2 regions of the Flavimobilis sp. BM9 genome follow, and region 1 is predicted to be linked to the other one. Evidence: predicted binding sites of a transcription regulator. Region 1 holds the regulator's gene; the other holds the start of a gene.

Region 1 (11,019 bases):
GCGATAGAGGCGCCGAAGCGCCCGAGACCGATGACGAGGACACCCGCGTCCTGGGTGCTCGCCGGTGTGTTCCTGTCAGCCAATGATGGGCCTCTCCTCGGGCAGCCGGATGACGCGACGGCGGTCGCGCAGGGCGAGGGCTGCAGCAAGAGTCATGGTGCCGGTGCGGCCCACGAACATCAACACGATGAGGACGTACTTGCCCTCTTCGGGGAGCAGATGGGTGACACCTGTCGACAAGCCGCACGTCGCGAACGCGGAGATCGTCTCGAACAGCAGCACGTCGAGGGACCAGCCGGTGATCTCGAGGAGCACGAGCGTCGAGATCAGGACGGCCGTCGCGCCGATGAACGCGACCGCGATCGACAGTCGCAGGGTGTCGCGCGGGATGCGCCGGCCGTACGCCTCGATGTCGCGGTCACCGCGGGCCTCCGCGATGATCGCGAGCATGAGCACGGCGAGCGTCGTGACCTTGATGCCGCCTGCGGTCGACGCCGAGCCGCCGCCGACGAACATGAGCGCGTCCGTGATGAGCCAGCTCGACTCCTTCATCGAGCCCGTGTCGACGACCGAGAACCCGCCTGAGCGTGGCATGACGCCCGCGAACAGGGAGGTGAGCAGCTTGGCCGGCCACCCGAGGGGGCCGATCGTCTCGTCGTTGCGCCACTCGAACGCTGCGAACAGGACCGCGCCGAGCGCGACGAGCGCGCCCGACACGGTGAGCGTGAGCTTCGTGTGCAGGTTCCACCGGCTCGCGCGACGGCCGACGCGCGCGATGTTGAGGATGACGGGGAAGCCGAGGGAACCGATGAACACGCCCAGGATGATCGGCAGGAGCAGCAGCCAGTCGCCCGCGTGGGGGACGAGCCCCTCGGCGGTGGGGATGAACCCGGCGTTGTTGAACGCGGACACGGCGTAGAACACGGAGTGCCAGAGCGCCTCGCGGAACGTCTCGTGGAGCGCCATGAAGCGCGGCAGGAGGAGGGCCGCGATGACCGACTCAAGGGTGAGCGACGTGATGACGACGACGCGGATGAGCGAGCCGACCTCGCCGAGCCGTGTCGTCTTCGTCTCCGACGCGGTCAGGAGCCGCTGCGTGAGGCCGATGCGCCGGGAGACCGCCGCACCGAGGATCGACGCGAGGGTCATGACGCCGAGACCGCCCACCTGGATCCCGGCGAGGATGACGGCCTGGCCGAACACCGACCAGTAGGTGCCGGTGGGGACTGTCACGAGACCGGTCACGCACACGGCGGACGTCGCGGTGAAGAACGCGTCGACGAACGGGGCGCGTACGCCGGTCGAGGTTGCGGCGGGAAGGTTGAGGAGGGCCGTGAAGACGGCGATGACGCCGGCGAACGTCACGAGCGCGAGGCGTGCAGGGGAGCGGCGGGCGATACGGTCGACGAGCTCCCGTCCGGCCCACAACGGTGCCGACAGCTTCGGCGCCATCGGTCACCTCCCTCTCCGTACGGCGTACTGGCCTATGGTGCCACCTCTGCGGCTGCGCGGTGGGGGACCTGGACGTGCCGCGCCGTCGAGCACCGCGCGCGCTAGCGTGACGCTCATGGCGGCGACGGTGCACGTGGCGTGGGCTGCGGACCTGCTCGGCTACGACTTCGGTCCGGGGCACCCGATGGCGCCCTTGCGCCTGCACCTGACGATCGAGCTCGCGCGCGCCCTCGGGGTGCTCGACGCCGACGGGGTCGTCGTCGCGGACGCCGGCATCGCGCCGGACTCCCTCCTCGAGACGGTCCACACCCCCGAGTACGTCGCAGCGGTCCACGCGGCGTCGGGCGGCGTGCGCGACCTGCACCGCGGGCTGGGCACGCAGGACGACCCGCTGTTCGCGGGCATGCACGACGCCGCCGCGCGCATCGTCGCGGGCACGTGCGCGGCAGCCCGCGCCGTCTGGCGCGGCGACGCCCTGCACGGGGTGAGCGTCGCGGGCGGCATGCACCATGCGATGCCGGACGCGGCGTCGGGGTTCTGCGTCTACAACGACGCCGCTGTCGCGATCCGCGCGCTCCTCGACGACGGCGTGGAGCGCGTCGCGTACGTGGACCTCGACGCGCACCACGGTGACGGCGTGCAGAAGGTGTTCTGGGACGACCCGCGGGTGCTGACCGTGTCGGTCCACGAGAGCCCTGCGACGCTCTTCCCGCACACGGGCTACCCGACCGAGACCGGCGGGCCGGGCGCGCCCGGGAGCGCGGTCAACGTCGCGCTCCCGGCGCGCACGGGACCCGCAGGCTGGCTGCGCGCGATCGACGGCGTCGTGCCTGAGGTCCTCATGGACTTCCGGCCGCAGGTCCTCGTGACGCAGCACGGCTGCGACGCCCACGCGCACGACCCTCTCTCGTCGCTGCGCGTCAGCACGGCTGCGCAGCGCGCCGCCGTGCGGCGCATGCACGCCCTCGCGCACCAGCTGTGCGACGGCCGGTGGGTCGCGCTGGGAGGTGGGGGCTACGCGGTCGTCGACGTCGTGCCGCGCGTGTGGGCGAGCCTCCTCGCCGAGGCCGCGCACGTGCCCGTGCCCGCGCACACCCCGCTCCCCGAGGAGTGGCGTGAGCTCGTGCGCCGGGAGGTCGGCGCCGAGCCGCCCGCGGTCATCGACGAGGACGGGGACGAGCAGCACGCGGACCCGTCCTGGTCCGGCCGGTACGACCCGGCCGACGGTGTCGACCGCGCCGTCATGGCGACGCGGTCCGCGGTCTTCCCGCTGCTCGGGCTGCACCCCGAGCCGTACTGACGGGCAGGTGGGGTGTCCTTCCTGGGAGGGTGAAGCATCTTCCCTCGTGAGTCGCGCAGGGCCTAGAGTGTGCTGCACGCGCGGCCCAGGCTGTGCGTCCGCACACCCACCTGACCAGGTTCGACACGAGGAGCGCTTGCATGTCTGACGCCGCCGCGAGGCCTCGCTTCCTCACCGTCGCCGAGGTGGCCGACGAGATGCGTGTGTCCCGCATGACCGTCTATCGCCTCGTCCACTCGGGCGAGATCCCGGCGGTCCGGGTCGGCAAGTCGTTCCGCGTGCCCGTCGAGGCGCTGCAGCAGTACCTCGGTGGGGCTCAGGACCTGCGGGACCTGAAGTCCTCCTGACACCTGTGTCGCGGGCAGGGTGCGGCAGGGGTTAGACTGGCGGACGGACTTTCCGAGCGCGGTGCCTCCCGGTGTGCCGTGCAAGCTACCGATCGACATTGCGAGGACCCGTGGGCTCCGTTATCAAGAAGCGTCGCAAGCGTATGGCGAAGAAGAAGCACCGCAAGCTGCTTCGCAAGACGCGCCACCAGCGTCGCAACAAGAAGTAAGGACGCCGCAGGCGTTCTCTGCGAAGAGCCCTCGTCCCTCGGGACGGGGGCTCTTGCCGTACCTGGTGGTGGCCTCGCGCGTCGGCCGGGCGTCAGCGCTGCGTCACCGCTTGGCGATCGAGCGGCGGACCGACCGTGCGACCTGGGTCAGGAACCACACGAGACCCGCGGCGCTCGCAGTCTTCACACCGCGCTTCGCGAGGCGGCGCTTGCCGCGGAACTCCCGCACGGGCCAGCCGACGTCCTTCGCGTGGCGCCGCAGCCGCGGCTCCGGGTTGATCGCGCACGGGTGGCCCACCGAGCTGAGGATCGGGATGTCGTTCGCCGAGTCGCCGTACGCGTAGCAGTGGGCGAGGTCGAGGCCGAGCCGGTCCGCGAGCTCGCGCGCTCCGGCCTCCTTGCTCTCGCCGTGCATCATCTCGCCGACGAGACGCCCCGTGTAGACGCCGTCCTTGTGCTCCGCGATCGTCGCGAGCGCCCCGGTCGCGCCGAGGTGCCGGGCGATGAGCTCGCCGATCTCGATGGGCGTCGCGGTGATGAGCCACACCTGATGGCCCGCCGCGAGGTGCGCGTCGAGGATCTTGCGCGTGCCGGGGAAGATCCGCAGCGACAGGACCTGGTCCCAGACCTCCTCGCCGATCGCGGTGACCTCGGCGACCGTGTGCCCCTTGATGATGCCGAGAGCGCGGTCGCGCACGGAGCTGATCTGCTCCTTGCTCTCGCCGAGCGCGATGAAGCGCCACTGCTGCAGCGCTGCGAAGACGAGGTCGCGGATCTTGAAGAAGTCACGGCGGTACAGGCCGATCGCGAGGTGGAAGGCGCTTGCGCCGCGGATGATCGTGTTGTCGACGTCGAAGAACGCGGCGATGCGTGTCGGGTCGACGGTCGTGCTCTCGACGGGGCTGGCCAGGTCGAGGGCCGCGTCGGCGGCGGCCTCGGCCGACTGCTCGGGAACCGGCTCGACCGACTCGTCTGCGGAGGGCTCGCGGGCGGTCGACATGTCGTCCACTCTAGCGAGACAGTCCGTACTGTTGCCGTATGGAACCGGTGACCACCTCGTCCGCCGGCGCAGCGCCGCGGGTCCAGCTGCTCGTTCGTGCGTCCTGCCACCTGTGCGACGACGCCCGTGTGGTCGTCGCGGCCGTGTGCGCCGAGGCGGGGGAGCGGTGGGTCGAGGTGGACGTCGATGGCGACGCGGAGCTCGTCGCTCAGTTCTCCGACTACGTGCCGGTCGTCCTGGTGGACGGCGTGCAGCAGGCGTTCTGGCGGGTCGACGAGCGGCGGCTGCGCCGTGCGCTCGGGGGGCCGTCGGGGGTGGCGCGATGACGTCGACGGCGGTGCCGCCGCCGACGCTGACGCGGCTCCCCGTGTACGCCCGGGTCCTCGACGATCTCGTGCGGCGTGGTGTCGTGACGGCGTCGTCGGTCGAGCTGGCGGCGGCGGCCGGGGTCGAGCCTGCGCAGCTGCGTCGGGACCTGTCGCACCTGGGGTCGTACGGCAAGCGTGGTGTGGGGTACGACGTCGCAGAGCTGCGCGCGCACGTGCGTGGCGCGCTGGGCGTGGGGCGGCGTCGCGGCGTCGTGGTGGTCGGTGTCGGCAACCTGGGCCGGGCGGTCGCGAGCCATGCCGGGCTGGTGCCGCGTGGCTTCGAGGTGGTCGCGCTCGTCGACGTCGACCCGGAGGTGGTCGGGACGACCGTCGCCGGGGTCGAGGTCGCGGACCTTGCGGAGCTGCCTCGGCTCGTGGTGGCGCGGGACGTGTCGCTCGCGGTGCTGACGGTGCCGGGCGGGGCCGCGCAGGACGCGCTCGACGCGGTCGCGGCGAGCGGTGTGCGGTCGGTGCTGAGCTTCGCGCCGCGGGCGCTCTCGGTGCCTGACGGCGTCGCGCTGCGGAGCGTGGACGTCGCGGCCGAGCTGCAGATCCTGTCGTACTACCTGCCGCCTGTCTGAGGGTGGGCATGACGAAGGCCCGGCGCAGGGGGTCGCCGGGCCTTCGGTCTGTGACGAGGATCAGGCCTTGACGGCGGAGACCTCGAGGAGGATGGCGACCTTGTCGCTCACGAGCACGCCGCCGGCCTCGAGGGCGGCGTTCCAGGTGATGCCCCACTCCTTGCGGGAGATGGTGACGGAGGCCTCGAACCCGGCGCGGGCGGCGCCGAACGCGTCGACGGCGGAGCCGGTGTACTCGAGCGCGAGCTCGACGGGCTTCGTGACGCCGGCGATCGTGAGGTCGCCCGTGACGAGGAAGTCGCTGCCGTCGGCCTTGACGGAGGTCGAGGTGAAGGACCAGGTCGGGTTGACGTCGGTGGAGAAGAAGTCGGCGCTCTGGAGGTGGGCGTCGCGGTTCGTGTCGCCGGTGCTCAGGGCGGTCGCGTCGAGCACGGCGGTGACGGAGGAGCTCTCGACGTCCTCGCCGATGACGATGGTGCCCTCGGTGACGGGGACGGTGCCGCGGACCTTGGAGATGCCGGCGTGGCGGACGGTGAACCCGGCCTGCGTGTGCGAGCCGTCGATCGTGTAGGTGGCGGGGGCGAGGCCGGTGGGCAGAGCGGTCATGGTGAGTCTCCTGGGGTGTGCGACGAGGTTCATGCGGCTGCATTGATTGCCGTTTCAAGTTAATCTTCAACCACATCCGCGCGGAACGCAAGTGGTCTCCACCACACGGCTCAGAGACGAGCGCCACACCCGGCGCGAGCGGGAAGTTTGCGACACTAGGCCCATGCCTCAGACCACGGTCCACCTGATGCGCCACGGCGAAGTCCACAACCCCGAGGGGATCCTCTACGGGCGCCTGCCCGGGTACCACCTCTCCGAGCGCGGCTACGAGATGGCCGCCCGCGTGGCCAAGCACTTCGCCGGCGAGACGAGCGAGTCGACCCCGGCAGGCACCACCCCCGTGCGGCGAGACATCACGCACGTCATCGCGTCGCCGCTCCAGCGCGCCCAGGAGACCGCGACCCCGATCGCAGCCGCGTTCGGCCTCGAGCTCGGCACCGACGAGCGGCTCATCGAGGCGGGCAACTACTTCGAGGGCAAGACGTTCGGCGTCGGCGACGGCTCGCTGCGCCACCCGCGGCACTGGCCCCGCCTCATCAACCCGTGGCGCCCCTCCTGGGGCGAGCCCTACAAGCAGCAGGTCGCCCGCATGCGCGCCGCGATCGAGGACGCCCGGAGGCTCGCGGAAGGTCACGAGGTCGTCCTCGTCTCCCACCAGCTCCCCGTGTGGATCACGCGCTCCTCGTACGAGGGCCGCCCGTACTTCCACGACCCGCGCAAGCGCGAGTGCTCGCTCGCGTCGGTGACCTCCCTGCGCTTCGACGGCGACCGCTTCGTCGGCCTCGACTACTCCGAGCCCGTCGCCGACCTGCTGCCGGGCGCGTCCAAGGTCGCAGGAGCCTGAGCCGGCCGTGAACGCCCGCCCCCACCCCGCCCGAGCCGCACGACGCGCGGTCGCCGCCGCCGTCGCCGCTCTCGTGCTGCTCGCCGGCTGCTCCTCCGCACCGGACGACGGGCCGACCCAGATCGCCGACCAGGGCTACCAGTCGGGCGACGGCTCGGTGCGCACGTGGGCCGCCGCCGAGCGCGGCCCCGCGCTCGAGCTCACGGGGACCGACTACACGGGCGAGGCGGTCGACGTCTCCGCGTGGCGCGGCGACGTCGTCGTCCTCAACACGTGGTTCGCCGCGTGCCCGCCCTGCCGTGTCGAGGCGCCCGTCCTCGCCGAGCTCGCGACGTCGCGAGCCGAGCAGGGGGTGCACGTCCTGGGCATCAACCGCACCGACGACGCCGGGGCGGCGCAGGCCTTCGAGCGCACATACGAGATCCCGTTCCCGTCGGTCGACGACCGGTCGGGCGCCGCGACGTCGGCCCTCGAGGGCGTGGTCCCCGTCGCCGCGACCCCGACGACGGTCGTGCTCGACCGGCAGGGTCGCGTCGCCGCACGCGTCCTCGGGCTGCTCGACGCGACGACGATCGCCGCGATCATCGACGACGTCCTGGCCGAGACGTGATCGTCCTCGCGGACGCCGGGACGACGGTCTTCAGCGGCTCCCTCCTCCTCGCGCTCCCCATCGCCGTCCTCGCGGGGCTGCTGTCCTTCGCGTCGCCGTGCGTCCTGCCGCTCGTGCCCGGCTACCTCGGGTACCTGGGCGGCATGGCTGGTGCCGCCGACGCGCGGCGCGTGCGCGGGGCGGCAGCCGCCGCACCGACCGGCACCGCGCAGACCGACGACCAGACCGCCCCCGCGCAGACCGAGGAGCGCACCTCCGGCCGCGGCCGCGTCCTCGCCGGCGTCGGGCTCTTCGTCGCCGGCTTCACGGTCGTCTTCGTCGCGTACGGCATCCTCTTCGGCTCCGTCGGCGGGCTCCTGCGGGAGCACCAAGAGACGCTCACCCGCGTCCTCGGCGTCGTCGTGATCCTCATGGGGCTCGCGTTCGTCGGTCTCCTCGCACCGCTGCAGACCGACCGCCGCTTCCACCTCGCCCCCCGCGCGGGGCTGTGGGGAGCGCCGCTCCTCGGTTTCGTCTTCGGCCTCGGCTGGACGCCCTGCATGGGGCCGACGCTCGTCGCGATCAATGCGCTCGCCCTCGACCAGGGCACCGCAGGCCGCGGCGCCGTCCTCGCGGTCGCCTACTGCCTCGGGCTCGGCCTGCCGTTCCTCGCCGTCGCGCTGGGTCTCGAGTCGTCCGTGCGGCTCACCGCGTTCCTGCGCCGCCACCGTCTCGCCGTGATGCGCGTCGGAGGCGGCCTCCTCGTCCTCGTCGGCATCGCGCTCGTCACCGGGCTGTGGGGTTCCCTCACGCAGTCGCTCGCTGGGCTCGTCGGCGGATTCGAGACGGCGCTGTGAGCGGCTACCGCCCCGAGGGCATCGAGGACGCGTTCGTCGAGAACGGGTCCGCGCCCCTCCCGGCGCTCGGCGTCGTCGGCTGGATCCGCTGGACGTGGCGCCAGCTCACGAGCATGCGCGTCGCGCTCCTCCTGCTCATGCTGCTCGCGGTCGCAGCCGTCCCGGGCTCTGCGCTGCCGCAGCGCCCGCAGAACCCCGCAGCAGTCGAGCAGTACCTCGCGGACCACGCGACCGCAGGCCCCTGGCTCGACCGGATGGGCATGTTCGACGTCTACGCGTCGGTGTGGTTCTCCGCGATCTACATACTGCTGTTCGTCTCGCTCGTCGGGTGCATCACGCCGCGCGTGCGCGCCCACTGGCGCGCCCTGCGCGCGAAGCCTCCGCGCACGCCGCGACGCTTCGAGCGCTTCCCGGCACGCGCCGAGCGGGTCGTCGCCGCGTCGCCCGCCGACGTGGCCGACGCCGCGGCGGCGCACCTGCGCGGGCCCCGTTGGCTCCCGCGGTTCCGCGTCGAGCAGAGCACCGAGCCCGCCCCTGCGGGCGCGCTCGGCGGCGTCGCGCACACCGTCTCCGCCGAGCGCGGGTACCTGCGCGAGACGGGCAACCTGCTCTTCCACCTCGCGCTGCTCGGGCTGCTCGTCTCGGTCGGCGTGGGCCAGGCGCTCGAGTACCGCGGGCAGGCGATCGTCGTGCAGGGCCGCGGCTTCGCCAACTCGGTCAGCGCCTACGACACGTTCTCGTCCGGCACGGCTTTCGACCCGGAGTCGCTGCACCCGTTCTCGATCACGCTCGACGACTTCGACGCGGAGTTCACCGAGGACGCGAGCCTCGCCGCGAAGGACTTCACGGCGCACGTCACCGTCCGCGACGACGAGCAGGCGCCTCGCCCCGAGACGATCAAGGTCAACCACCCGCTCGAGATCGGCGGCGCCAAGGTCTACCTCCAGGGCAACGGCTTCGCACCTGACGTCGAGGTCGTCGACGCCGACGGCAACGTCGCGTTCTCGGGGCCCGTCCCGTTCATCCCGGAGGACGCCGTCTACACGTCGCGCGGGGTCATCAAGGTGCCCGACGTCACGTCGGGCGACCAGATCGGCCTCGTCGGCTACCTCCTGCCGACCGCGCAGATGACCGAGGGCGGCCTTCGCTCGATCCACCCGGACCTGCGCAACCCCGTGCTCGTGCTCACCGTGTGGCGCGGCGACCTGGGCCTCGACTCCGGGATCCCGCAGAACGTCTACGAGCTCGACACCGACGCGATGATCCAGGTGGACGACGGCGACGAGCCGGCCACGATCCTGCTCTCGCCGGGCCAGAGCGTCGACCTGCCTGACGGCCTCGGCCGCCTCACGTTCCGGGGCGGCCTGCCCGACGACCCGACGCAGACCGCGACGGGCGTCCCCCGTTTCGTCGCGCTCGACCTGCGGCACGACCCGGCGCTCACCTGGATCGCGACGTTCGCCGTCGCCTCCCTCGCCGGCCTCATGCTGTCGCTCTTCACGCCGCGCAGGCGCGTGTGGCTGCGCGCCTGGACCGAGACGGTCGACGGCGCGCCACGTACAGTGGTGAGCGCAGCAGGCCTCGCCCGTACCGACGATGCCGGGCTCCCTGGCGAGGTCGACGCGATGCTCGACGCGGCGTCGGCCGCGATCCCGCCCCCCGGGGCTACGACGAACGACTCCGAAGGAGCCGACCGATGACCATCGGTGAGATCAGCGACATCCTCGTGTGGGGTGCAGCGACCGCCTACACGATCGCCATGGTCGCGTTCGCGATCGACATGGCGCGCCGCGCGGGCGCGCCCGTCGAGGAAGCAGCCCCGCAGCCGGCGCTCGCCACCGCGATGAGCGTCGCATCCACCGCGACCACGCCCACGTCGATCACGACCCCCGGGTGGTCCGCGCGACCAGACTCCACGGTCGGCACGAGCGCGTCCGCGAACGCTGGCCGCGGCAAGGGCACACCCTGGGGCGCATGGCGCAGCTCGAAGCCGCTCGGCATCGCGATGTCGACGCTGTGGCTCGGCTTCCTGTTCAACCTCGCAGCGATCGTCACCCGCGGCGTCGCCGCCGGACGCGCGCCGTGGGCGAACATGTACGAGTTCACGCTCGTCGGTGCCTTCTGCACGGTCCTCGTCTTCCTCGTGATCCAGCAGCGTCTCGAGGTGCGCTTCCTCGGCATCTTCGTGACGATCCTGTCGGTCTCGGCGCTCATGGTCGCGCTCAACGCCTTCCACGTCGCGGCAGCGGGCGTGCAGCCGGCGCTGCAGTCCTACTGGCTCGTCATCCACGTGGGCATCGCGATCCTCGCGACCGGCGTCTTCGGGGTCGCGTTCGCCACCTCGGTCCTGCAGCTCCTGCAGGACTCGCGCGCGAACGGCTCCGGGGTGCTCGCGTCGTGGCACTGGCTCGACTCGGTGCCCCGGCCTGCGCAGCTCGAGGTGCTGAGCTTCCGGATCAACGCGGTCGGCTTCGTGATGTGGACCTTCACGATCATCGGCGGCTCCGTCTGGGCCGAGGATGCGTGGGGGCGGTACTGGGGCTGGGACCCCAAGGAGGTCTGGAGCTTCGTCATCTGGGTGGTCTACGCGGCGTACCTGCACGCGCGCACGACGCGCGGCTGGTCGGGGCGGCGCGCCGCCTGGTTCGTCGTCGTCGGCTTCGCGTGCGTGCTGTTCAACTTCACCGGCGTCAACATCCTGTTCAACGGGATGCACAGCTACTCGCAGATCTGAGCGGCGGCCAGAACACGAAGCGCCCGGCAGGACCTCACGGTCCAGCCGGGCGCTTCGTCGTCGGGCCGTGCGTCAGGAGCCTCGCCGGCGGTGCGTCAGGAGCCCTGCGGGCTTGCGGGGTCTTCGTCGTCG
Region 2 (11,019 bases), on a different contig from region 1:
ACCTGCGACGTCGACCTTCGCGACGCCCGGCGTCGACGCGAGTCGCGCCGCGAGGTCCTCAGCGAGCGCACGCGGCGCGATGCCCGCCTTCTTGGCGAGCTGCAGCGCCACGTTCGTCGCCCAGTCGCCGTGCTCGCGCTGACGCGGACGCTCGACGTGGACGGACTCCGGCACGTCCTCGACAGGGAGGGCCAGCGCACCGTCGGAGACGGCCGCTGCCAGGGCGGCACTGATCGCGTGAGAAAGCTCGAGAGGGGTCACCGGGCCATCTTACCGGCGCGGGGAGGGCGTCAGCCGAGGTCGAGCTCGCGGGCGAGCGACGCAGCCTGGCCGGGGGTGCCGACGACGACGAACGTCGTCGTGAACCTTGTCCACACGACCATGGCCCGACCGTCGACGTCCGCCCTGCGCGCGTCCTCCGGCAGGCCGCGGGGCACCTTGCGGACCTTGCCGCCCTGGTCGACGACGGAACGCATCGCGTCGTCGCCCGCGCTGAGCGCGGCCGTCGTCGTGGGCCACGTCGACACCTCGACGTGCACCGGCTCGTCCTTCGCCGCCGCGACGACGGGGACGAAATCGGCCCGGTAGGCCTGCACGCCGTCGGGCGCGGACACCGGGAAGAACCCGTCCGTGCCGAAACCGGGGACGTCCGCGGGAAGAGAGGCCTCGAGCGCGCTCTCACCGCTGAGAGGGACGCCGCTCGGCTCCGCCTCGGGAGCCGCGTCCGCCAGCCCCGACATCGCGCGGTCGCCCGCGTTGCTGCTGGCCCGGGAGTCCACGTCAGCCGCAGTCGTCACCTCAGGCGCTGCGGCCTCAGCACCGAGCTGGACGTCCTCCGGCGCGTGCGTCACGTCTCGCACGGCGACGCACGCGAAGACGAACCAGACGCCGAGCGCGAGCACGACGAGCGCCAGCGCCACGCGGCCCAGGCCACGCGACATCTCACGCCCTCGTGCGACGACCACCTCGCCACCTCATCCCTGTCGGACGGCTGCTGCCCTCACCCTCTACTTCGGCCTCGGCGGGGCGGACTTGAGCCGCGGTGTCGCGAGACGGCTAGGCCGATCGGGTGCCTGCGGTGTTGACTGTGGGCAAGCACCCTGAGAACGGAGCTGTTCGTATGTCTACGCGCACCGGGTTGATCGACCGGACCGTGTCCCACCTGCGGGACGCGATCGTCAACGGCACCTGGCCCGTCGGAAGCAGGATCCCCACCGAGACCGACCTCGCTGCGACGCTCGGCGTCGGCCGCAACACCATCCGCGAGGCCGTCCAGTCGCTCGTGCACTCCGGGCTGCTCGCCCGCCGCCAGGGATCCGGCACCTACGTCCTGTCCGACTCCGAGCTCACCGTCGCGCTCGGACGGCAGATGGCCCACGTCCACCAGCAGCACATCCTCGAGGTGCGCCGCAGCCTCGAGGTCGAGGCTGCCCGTCTCGCCGCGCAGCGCCGCACCGATCGCGACGTCGCGACGCTGCGCACGCTCAACCAGCACCGCGGAGAATCGTTCGCCGCCCGTGAGATCGACGCGATGGTCACGACCGACCTCGCGCTGCACCGCGCGATCGTCGCGGCCGCCCGCAACCCGCTGCTGCTCGACCTCTACGAGAACCTCATCGACGCGATCGGTGACTCGATCCGCGCGAACGTCGAGACCGACCACCCCGACCACACGCACGACGCGCTCGTCGAGGCGATCGCCGACGGCGACGAGGACCGCGCGGCCCACGAGATCTACGGCTACCTCGAGGAGTACCTCTCCCCGCTGCGCGGCTGACCGGCCCAGGCCCGGCGCGCGTGCGCACCGGGAGCGCCGCGGTGGTAGTCTCGGTGCTCGTGCTGGACGCGTCTGCGACCGGCACAGGTTCCAGGTCAGTCCTGGTCCCGCCCTCGTAGCTCAGTGGATAGAGCGTCTGCCTCCGGAGCAGAAGGTCGTAGGTTCGAATCCTGTCGAGGGCACCATTGTGATGTCTCAGGACATCCGCGACGGCGGACCTACGAAATCGTAGGTCCGCCGTTGTCATGTCTGGGGGCCGGTCCTCATCGAGGGCCGGGGGGCGGCCTCATCTCGACACGACAGCGAAGCACGACAACAGGCGTAAGACGAACATGAAGCGGGCCTGAGAACGTTCTCGGCACGGCCCCTGATCCGGGCGGGTCGCGCTGGTCAAGGCTCTTGCGAACCCCGCGATCGCAGGCGGAGGGTGAGTGCTATGAGCGAGTCGTCCGATCCGGCCGTAGGTGAGGCGCGCTCGCGGCTCGGACAGCTGCGAGCCTGGGTCCTCACGCACCCGGCAGACGTGATGGACCTCTTCGTGTATGTCGTCGTCCTGAACGTCGCCATTCAGTTCTTCGCCCCGGTGATCAGCGAGACCTTCACCCTCTCGATGCTGACGGCCGCACTGCTCAAGATCACCCTCGAGGTTGTCCTGGTCCTCAAAGGCGCCGTGATGACCCGGCTGCGCGAGGCCCGGACGCGACTGTCCAAGGCCGTGTCTGGTCTGATGCTCTGGACCGTGGCAGCGGGGAGCAAGTTCGTCGTGCTCTGGCTGATCGACGTCGCATTCGGCGGCTCCGTAAGCCTGGGGGGGTTCCTCCCCGTCACGCTGCTCGTCATCGCGCTGCTGGTGTCGCGGTCTGCTGTCAGGCGCCTGCTCTACGGCCCGCCGAGCTGATACCCGGACCATTGCGCGACCTCTCGCGCTGCGAGCCGACGCAGGCGCGGCGGCGCGTCGCGCTCACCAGGTGTTCACGCGGTGACCGGGTCGATGCCGAGCTCGTCCAGCAGCACCCGCACGCGAGCCTTGATGGCGTCGCGGATGGGGCGGACCGCGTCGATGCCCTGGCCAGCAGGATCGTCGAGCTTCCAGTCCTCGTAGCGCTTGCCGGGGAAGATCGGGCAGACATCACCGCAGCCCATCGTGATCACGACGTCGGACGCCTTGACCGCGTCCGTCGTGAGGACCTTGGGGGCGAAGGACGTGATGTCGACGCCGTCCTCGGCCATGGCCGCGACAGCGACCGGGTTGATCTGGTCGGCTGGTTGGGACCCCGCGGAACGGACCTCGACCCGCCCCGCCCCCAGAGCGTGCAGATAGCCAGCGGCCATCTGGGAGCGACCGGCGTTGTGGACGCAGACGAACAGGACAGAAGGCTTGGCCGAGGCGTGTCCGGCGGTGGGGTTCATGGGTATCTCCTGGTGCTGGTAAGAGAGCTCACCGGGGTTCCGGGAGCTCGAGATCGGGGAGCAGGGAAGTGAGCAGGGCGCGCACGTGAGCGTCGATCTGGGCGGTGATGGCCATGACCCCGTCGTGCGAAGCGAGCGCAGGGTCGCCGACGACCCAGTCTTCGTAGCGGACCCCTGGGAGCACCGGGCAGGTGTCTCCGCAGCCCATCGTGACCACGACGTCCGCCGCCCGCACCGCGTCATCGGTGAGCGGCTTGGGATAAGCGTCGCCGCTGGACCCCATGGCAGCCAGCACCGTACGGACGCCACGATGGATGTCGCTGGCGGGCGCCGATCCTGCTGACCGCACGATGACGGCGTCCCCGGCGTACTGGCGAACGAGCTCCGCGGCGATCTGCGAGCGCCCCGCGTTGGCGACGCAGATGAACAGCACCTGCGGAACCTTCACGGACGGCTGGCTCGTACGGGTGATGTCCTCGAGGCGTTGACGGGCGAAGCGTTCCGCCGTCGCAACGAGATGAGCCCGGACCCCGGCGCTCCGCGCGAGCGCGGTGTAGGACTCGCGGACCGTGGCCGTGACGAGGGCGGAGTCGATGTTCCCGAAGCGGGCGGCCAGCTGGCCTGCGATACGTGCCAGCACGTCGTCGACATCGCTGAGTCCGTCGCTGCCGCGGGTCGCCTGCGCGATCTCGAGCACGGCCGGGGCAAAGGCATCGAGCAGAGTGCTCACCGCGCCCCGCAGGTCGGGAGCGATCCGGTAGTAGACCCAGGTGCCGCGCCGCTCGGAGACCAGGACTCCGACGCTCTTGAGCACCTTGAGGTGATGGGAGACGGTGGGTTGTGCGACGTCGGCGACCGTCGCGATGTCGCAGACGCAAGCCTCGCCGGTGGGCCCGGTCGCGATGAACGAGAGCATCCGCAGGCGGAGCGGCTCGGCCAGCGCTCTCAGGACGGCCGCGACCTGGGTCGCGGCGTCCAGGCTCATGCTGTGAGCCTCAGCCGGACTCGCCGGGCACTCCTCGCGTGACGTGGTCATGATGCCCTCCCGGACGTGGCGATCGGACAGCGATCGCCCGCCCGACGTTGTTGCCGGCCGCGATGAACGCCCACCTGTATCGATGTCGATCTATATTGACAGGTGTCGAGGCATTCTCGAACCAACTCCGGATGAACAGAGAGCAACGACAGGAGGGGGCGCCCCGCTCCAAGGGCGCCACCGTGCGCCAGGGACCGCTACGGCTCGAACCTGTACCCCACTCCGGGCTCGGTGCGCAGGTGGCGGGGCGAGGCCGGGTCCGTCTCGAGCTTGCGGCGCAGCTGGGCGACGTAGACGCGGAGGTAGGTGACCTCGTCGACGTACTGCGGCCCCCACACCTCGTTGAGCAGGTCACGCTGGGTCACCACGCGTCCGGCCGAGCACACGAGCGCTTCCAGCAGGCTCCACTCCGTCGGGGTGAGATGGACACGGTCGCCGTCGCGCTCGACGCGTCGGGCGGTGCGGTCGATCCGCAGGTGCCCTGACTCGAAGACCGGCAGGCGATCACCGCCAGAGGCACGGCGCAGCGTCGCACGCAGCCTCGCCAAGAGCTCGTCCATCCCGAAGGGCTTGGTCACGTAGTCGTCCGCGCCCGAGTCAAGGGCCGCGACCTTGTCACGCTGGGCGTCGCGTGCCGACAGGACGATCACCGGCAGGTCCGACCACGCGCGAAGCTGCCTCACCACGGCGAGCCCATCGACGTCGGGCAGGCCGAGATCGACGATCGCGACCGCAGGCTGGAAGGTGGTGGCGAGCACTAGCGCCCGCTCGCCCTGAGCCGCCGCCCGCACGTCGAAGCCGTGCGCGGTCAGAGCCAGGTCGAGAGTCCGGACCAGGGACTCGTCATCCTCGACGAGGAGCAGCCTGGTCATGTCCCCGCCACCGGCAGTCGCAGCGTCATCGTCAGGCCTCCGCCGGGCGTCGTCGACGGGCTCAGCTCGCCCGACATCGCCTCGGCAAACCCGCGCGCGATCGCCAGGCCCAGACCGACGTGCGATCGACTGTCCCGGTCGTCCAGACGCTGGAACGGCACGAACACCTCGTCCCAGCGATCAGGGGATATCCCCGGCCCGTGGTCGACGACGCTCAGGTCGATCGTCGTCACCTTCCCGGCAGCGTGGCCCTCCGTCGCGCGGGCATGCTCCCGCGCGCACACCTCGACGCGCGCGTCGGGAGGGCTGAAGCGAAGCGCGTTGTCCACCAGGTTCTCGACGACCCGCTCGAGAAGACCGTGGTCCACGAGCACGAGCGGAAGGCCGTCGTCGAGCGACACCTCGACACGACTCCGGTCCTCCGTCCGCAGCGCCCCGAGGACGACCTCGTCCAGCGCGACCGGAGCGAGGGCGACCGTGACCGCGTCCGAGCGCAGCCTGGTCATGTCCAGGAGGTTCGCCACCAGTCGAGACAGCCGGTCGGTCGAGTCCTCGATCGTCTCCAACAGCTGCGCCCGTGCTGCGCCCGACCACGCGACGTCCGTCTGTCGGAGGCTGCTGACGGCGAGCTTGACGCTCGCCAGCGGCGTTCGCAGGTCGTGCCCGACCGAGGCCAGGAGCGCGGCACGAACCTTGTCCTGCGCGGCGAGGTCGCGCGTGCGAGCCAGGTGCACGTCAAGGTCGCGCTGGTAGTGGAGACGGTCGCGGGCCGCGACCTCGACCGTCGTGGCGACGACGAGAGCGACAGCAGCGAACACCACGAGCTCGATCACCATGTCCCGCCCTTCGACCGCGAGCGTGTAGAACGGCGGGGCGAAGAACCAGTTCGCGAGGCCGAACGACAGCGTCGCTGCGACGAGACCCGGGATCAGGCCGCCCACGGCCGAGACGACGACGACGCCGAGGAGGTAGAGGAGCAGGACGCTGCCCAGCGCCAGGTCGTCCCGAGCGAGCAGCAGCAACGCGCTGCCCCCGGGCGGGACGAGCAGCGAGAGGATCAGGCCTACGACCTGCCGATGGGTCGCGACCCCTCCGCGAGCACGACGCTGTGCGCGCTGCCACGAGATCGTCCACCGAGCCACCCTGACACGGTCCCACAGCGAGGCCCGCCCACGCACACCGATCGCCGCCGGTGACGACCCGCGGCCTCCTTACGAAATCTTGATGTCGGACGAGCCCCGCTCGTGACCGTCTTCCGGCACGCAGAACCTAGGCTCGTACGGCACTGGCGAATGCTGGCGCCGCGGACGCCCCCGATCCGCGCCCCCCGACCGAGGCACAGCACGTCGATGAGCATCTGGACACCACGCCCGCCGGTACGCCGTCATCCCCGGCAGGCTCGGGACTGGCGACGTACGTGGAGCCACAACCCCGGGCGCACCGTCGTCGCAGGCTTCGCGTCCGGGATCGCCATCGGCACTGGGCTCCTGATGCTCCCGGTGGCCACCCCGGGTCCTGGTGGCGCAACAGCGCTCGAGGCGCTGTTCACCGCCACGTCGGCTCTCTGCGTGACCGGGCTCGCAGTCGTGGACACCGCGACAGACTGGTCCGCCTTCGGGCAGGCGACGATCCTCGTCCTCATCCAGGTGGGCGGGTTCGGGATCATGACTCTCGCATCGCTCCTCGGGCTCCTCATCTCCCGGCAGCTCGGTCTGAGCTCACGGATCGTCGCCGCCACGGAGACGAAGAGCGTCGGCCTCGGCGACGTCCGGACGGTTCTTCTCGGTGTGGCCCGGATCAGCCTCGCCGTCGAAGCGTTCACCGCGGTCGTGCTCGCCGTCCGATTTGCCGTCGCCTACGACAGATCCCTGGGCTCGAGCGTGTGGTTGGGCGTGTTCCACTCCATCTCCGCCTTCAACAACGCTGGCTTCGCGCTGTTCAGCGACAACCTCTCGGGGTTCGTCGCCGACCCGTGGATCTGCCTGCCGATCGCCGCTGCAGTCATCCTGGGCGGCATCGGGTTCCCGGTGATCATGGAGGTGATGCGGCAGCATCGTCGCCCCCGTAGGTGGAGCGTCCACACGAGGCTCACCCTGCTCATGACTGCCATCCTGCTCGGCGGCGGGACCCTGTTCGTCACCGCCGCAGAATGGACCAACCCAGGCACGCTCGGCGCGCTCGATGCACCAGGTCGCGTGCTTGCGGGCTTCTTCCAGGCCGTCATGCCACGGACTGCTGGCTTCAACAGCGTCGACATCTCCGCGATGAACACCGGGACGCTCCTCGGCAGCGACGTCCTGATGTTCATCGGAGGAGGTAGCGCCGGGACCGCAGGCGGGATCAAGGTCGGCACCTTCGCCGTGCTGCTGCTCGCGATCACAGCGGAGCTGCGAGGCGACCCCGACGTCGACCTGTTCGACCGGCGCCTCTCCCCCGCGGTGATCCGCCAGGCCCTCGCCGTGGCTCTCCTCAGCGTCGCCGTCGTCGTCGTCTCCACGATGGTGATCGCCATGACCAGCACCTACACGCTCGACCAGGTGCTGTACGAGGTCGTCTCCGCATTCGCGACCGTCGGGCTGTCCACGGGCATCACGGCACAACTAGCAGCGGGGCACCAGATCCTCCTCGTCGGCCTGATGTTCGCGGGCCGTCTCGGCCCCGTCACCCTCGCCTCGGCGCTGGTGCTGCGTGAGCGTCAGCGACTTGTCCGTCGGCCCGAGGGGCGCCCGCTCATCGGCTGACGGCCGCGGCCCGACGCCGGAGGCGCCGTCGTCGCTGGCGACACGGTAGCGTCTCGCTGCATGGGGGCGACGGGCATACAGGTCTACATGGGGATCTCCTACGTGATCTCGGCCGTCATCATCGGCGCGACCGTGCTCGTGCACCGGGTTGTCGCGCCGGAGCGACGCCCGGTCGTCGTGCGGACCGGCGTCGTGTACCTCCTCGTCCTGATCGCCACAGGGGGTCTGGTCGTCGGGGGGAACCTGGCCGGGGAACCGTGCGGGCCATCGGCGCTCGAGATCGTCCGGGACTGGAGCCCGAGCGCGTTCGAGCCCACGGCGCAGCCCATGGCGGAGCGCTGCATCGAGGTGTCGCGCGCCCAGCTCGTCGTGGCGGCGTCCGCTCAGAACGCGGCGTCGCTCGTCGTCGCCTCGATCGCGGCTCAGGCTGTCCGCCGCGAGCGTGTTCGACGTCGTGACGCAGGGACCAGCGGCGAGCAGCGCTAGACCCGTCTGGGACGTTTGCCTCCACACCACCTTTGACCTGCGGAAATACAGGACAAAAGGTGGGACCTTTGACATGGGACCGGGCCCGAGATGCGCCGTAGCCTTGTGCACAAGATCACAAGCGCACCACAACAAGGCACGCGAACCCGACATCGAAGGGGACCTCAGATGAGTACCACCCAGGCCACGCCCGCCGCCGAGCAGTCGTCGGTCGCCGCGAAGATCGACGCACTCGTCGCCCGCGGCCAGGAGGCGCTGACCGCCTTCCTCAAGCTCGACCAGGAGCAGGTCGACCACATCGTCAAGAAGGCCTCGGTCGCCGCGCTCTCCGAGCACGGCGAGCTCGCCGTCAAGGCCGTCGCCGAGACCGGCCGCGGTGTGTTCGAGGACAAGGCCGTGAAGAACATCTTCGCGTGCGAGCACGTCACCAACTCGATGCTCAGCCTGCGTACCGTCGGCGTCATCAACCGCGACGAGATCACGGGCATCACCGAGATCGCCGAGCCCGTCGGTGTCATCTGCGGCGTCACGCCGGTCACCAACCCGACGTCGACCGCGATCTTCAAGGCGCTCATCGCCCTGAAGACCCGCAACCCGATCGTCTTCGGCTTCCACCCGAGCGCGCAGCAGTGCTCCGTCGCCGCCGCCAAGGTCGTGCGCGACGCAGCCATCGCAGCCGGCGCCCCGGAGAACTGCATCCAGTGGGTCGAGGAGCCGTCCCTCGAGGCCACCAACCTCCTCATGAACCACTCCGGCATCGCGCTCATCCTCGCGACCGGTGGTAACGCGATGGTCCGCGCCGCCTACTCGTGCGGCAAGCCGGCCCTCGGCGTCGGCGCGGGCAACGTCCCCGCCTTCATCGAGCGCTCCGCCAAGCTCAAGCGCGCCGTCAACGACGTCGTCCTCTCCAAGGCGTTCGACAACGGCATGATCTGCGCCTCCGAGCAGGCCGTCATCCTCGACGCCCCCATCTACGACGAGGCCATGGCCGAGTTCGCGACCCTCCACGCCTACCGCGCGACCCCCGCCGAGAAGGCCATGCTCGAGGAGTTCATCTTCGGCGTGACCGCCGGTGGCGAGAACTGCGCCGGCGCGAAGCTCAACCCGACCGTCGTCGGCAAGACCCCGCAGTGGATCGCCGAGAACGCCGGCTTCTCCGTCCCCGAGGACACGTCGATCATCCTCGCCGAGGTGTCCGAGGTCGGCGTGAACGAGCCCCTCACCCGCGAGAAGCTCTGCCCCGTCCTCGCCGTGCTGCGCGCCGACGGCGCCGAGGAGGGCATCCGCCTCTCCGAGCAGATGGTCGAGTTCGACGGTCTGGGCCACTCGGGCTCGATCCACTCCGAGAACAAGGAGATCATCGACGAGTTCGGGTCGCGCATCAAGGCGGTCCGCATCATCACCAACGCCCCGTCCTCGCTCGGCGGCATCGGTGACATCTACAACGCGTTCATCCCGTCCCTGACGCTCGGCTGCGGCTCGTACGGCCACAACTCGGTCTCGAACAACGTGTCCGCGATCAACCTCGTCAACATCAAGCGCATCGGGCGGAGGAACAACAACTTGCAGTGGTTCAAGGTTCCCGCGAAGACGTACTTCGAGCCGAACGCCATCCGTTATCTCACGGACATGCGCGGCATCGAGCGCGTCACGATCGTCACCGACACGACGATGACCCGTCTCGGCTTCGTCGACAAGATCCTCGACGTGCTCAACCGTCGCGGCCAGCGCATCGCGCTGCAGATCATCGACGACGTCAAGCCCGAGCCGACCGTCGACTCCGTCCAGCACGGCGCCGAGCTCATGCGCCAGTTCGCCCCCGACACGATCATCGCGCTCGGTGGTGGCTCGCCCATGGACGCCGCCAAGGTCATGTGGCTGCTCTACGAGCACCCGGAGATCAACTTCGCCGACATGAAGGAGAAGTTCTTCGACGTCCGCAAGCGCGCGTTCAAGTTCCCCGAGCTCGGCGACAAGGCGAAGCTCGTCTGCATCCCGACCACCTCGGGCACCGGCTCGGAGATGACGCCGTTCGCGGTCATCACCGACCAGGAGTCCGGCAAGAAGTACCCGCTCGCCGACTACGCGCTCACGCCGACCGTCGCGATCGTCGACCCGGCGCTGACTGCGATGATGCCCGGCTTCCTCGCTGCCGACTCGGGCTTCGACGCTCTGACGCACGCGACCGAGGCGTTCGTCTCCGTCTACGCGAACGACTACACCGACGGTCTGTGCCTCCACGCGATCAAGCTGATCTTCGAGAACATCGAGGCGTCGGTCGTCGGCGGCCCGGGTGCCACCGACGAGCGCACCGTCAAGGCGCGCGAGAAGATGCACAACGCCGCGACGATCGCCGGCATGGCGTTCGGCAACGCGTTCCTCGGCATCGTGCACGCGATGGCTCACGTCACCGGGTCGACGTTCCACCTGATCCACGGGCGCACCAATGCGACGTACCTGCCGCACGTGATCCGCTACAACGGCACTGTCCCGACCAAGCTCACGAGCTGGCCGAAGTACGAGCACTACGTCGCCCCGGAGCGCTTCCAGGAGATCGCCAAGCACCTTGGTCTCCCCGCGAGCACCCCAGCGGAGGGCGTCGAGTCCTACGCACGCGCCGTCGAGGAGCTCCGCGACAAGGTCGGCATCCCGCGCTCGTTCCAGGCTCAGGGTGTCGCCGAGGAGGACTTCATCGGC

What was found. The regulator Rex, encoded in region 1, represses fermentation and respiration genes when NADH is low (regulators of the CRP and FNR family bind a similar motif). The targets are predictions, from matches to a motif close to CTTGTGAANNNNTTCACAAG.
Region 2: a site for Rex is predicted at 8,425-8,444, ahead of adhE (bifunctional acetaldehyde-CoA/alcohol dehydrogenase). Genes of this name have one in related genera too.

What each region holds. Positions count from the first base shown of each region.
Region 1 is NZ_JBZEMO010000001.1:100,204-111,222, forward strand. Features, by position in the region: gene AC4F3Q_RS00405 (potassium channel family protein) at 1-83, opposite strand, end outside; gene AC4F3Q_RS00410 (TrkH family potassium uptake protein) at 76-1,452, opposite strand; gene AC4F3Q_RS00415 (acetoin utilization protein AcuC) at 1,568-2,752, shown strand; gene AC4F3Q_RS00420 (helix-turn-helix domain-containing protein) at 2,893-3,099, shown strand; gene AC4F3Q_RS00425 (30S ribosomal protein bS22) at 3,210-3,308, shown strand; gene AC4F3Q_RS00430 (HAD family hydrolase) at 3,412-4,308, opposite strand; gene AC4F3Q_RS00435 (glutaredoxin family protein) at 4,347-4,634, shown strand; gene AC4F3Q_RS00440 (redox-sensing transcriptional repressor Rex) at 4,631-5,257, shown strand; gene AC4F3Q_RS00445 (YceI family protein) at 5,318-5,863, opposite strand; gene AC4F3Q_RS00450 (histidine phosphatase family protein) at 6,027-6,707, shown strand; gene AC4F3Q_RS00455 (TlpA family protein disulfide reductase) at 6,715-7,317, shown strand; gene AC4F3Q_RS00460 (cytochrome c biogenesis CcdA family protein) at 7,317-8,153, shown strand; gene resB (cytochrome c biogenesis protein ResB) at 8,150-9,853, shown strand; gene ccsB (c-type cytochrome biogenesis protein CcsB) at 9,850-10,887, shown strand; gene AC4F3Q_RS00475 (PLDc N-terminal domain-containing protein) at 10,983-11,019, opposite strand, start outside.
Region 2 is NZ_JBZEMO010000005.1:285,875-296,893, reverse strand. Features, by position in the region: gene argS (arginine--tRNA ligase) at 1-261, opposite strand, end outside; gene AC4F3Q_RS10920 (hypothetical protein) at 291-965, opposite strand; gene AC4F3Q_RS10915 (FadR/GntR family transcriptional regulator) at 1,121-1,777, shown strand; tRNA gene AC4F3Q_RS10910 (tRNA-Arg) at 1,887-1,962, shown strand; gene AC4F3Q_RS10905 (hypothetical protein) at 2,304-2,675, shown strand; gene AC4F3Q_RS10900 (arsenate reductase ArsC) at 2,750-3,187, opposite strand; gene AC4F3Q_RS10895 (metalloregulator ArsR/SmtB family transcription factor) at 3,216-4,172, opposite strand; gene AC4F3Q_RS10890 (response regulator) at 4,421-5,095, opposite strand; gene AC4F3Q_RS10885 (sensor histidine kinase) at 5,092-6,237, opposite strand; gene AC4F3Q_RS10880 (TrkH family potassium uptake protein) at 6,445-7,836, shown strand; gene AC4F3Q_RS10875 (hypothetical protein) at 7,897-8,322, shown strand; gene adhE (bifunctional acetaldehyde-CoA/alcohol dehydrogenase) at 8,491-11,019, shown strand, end outside.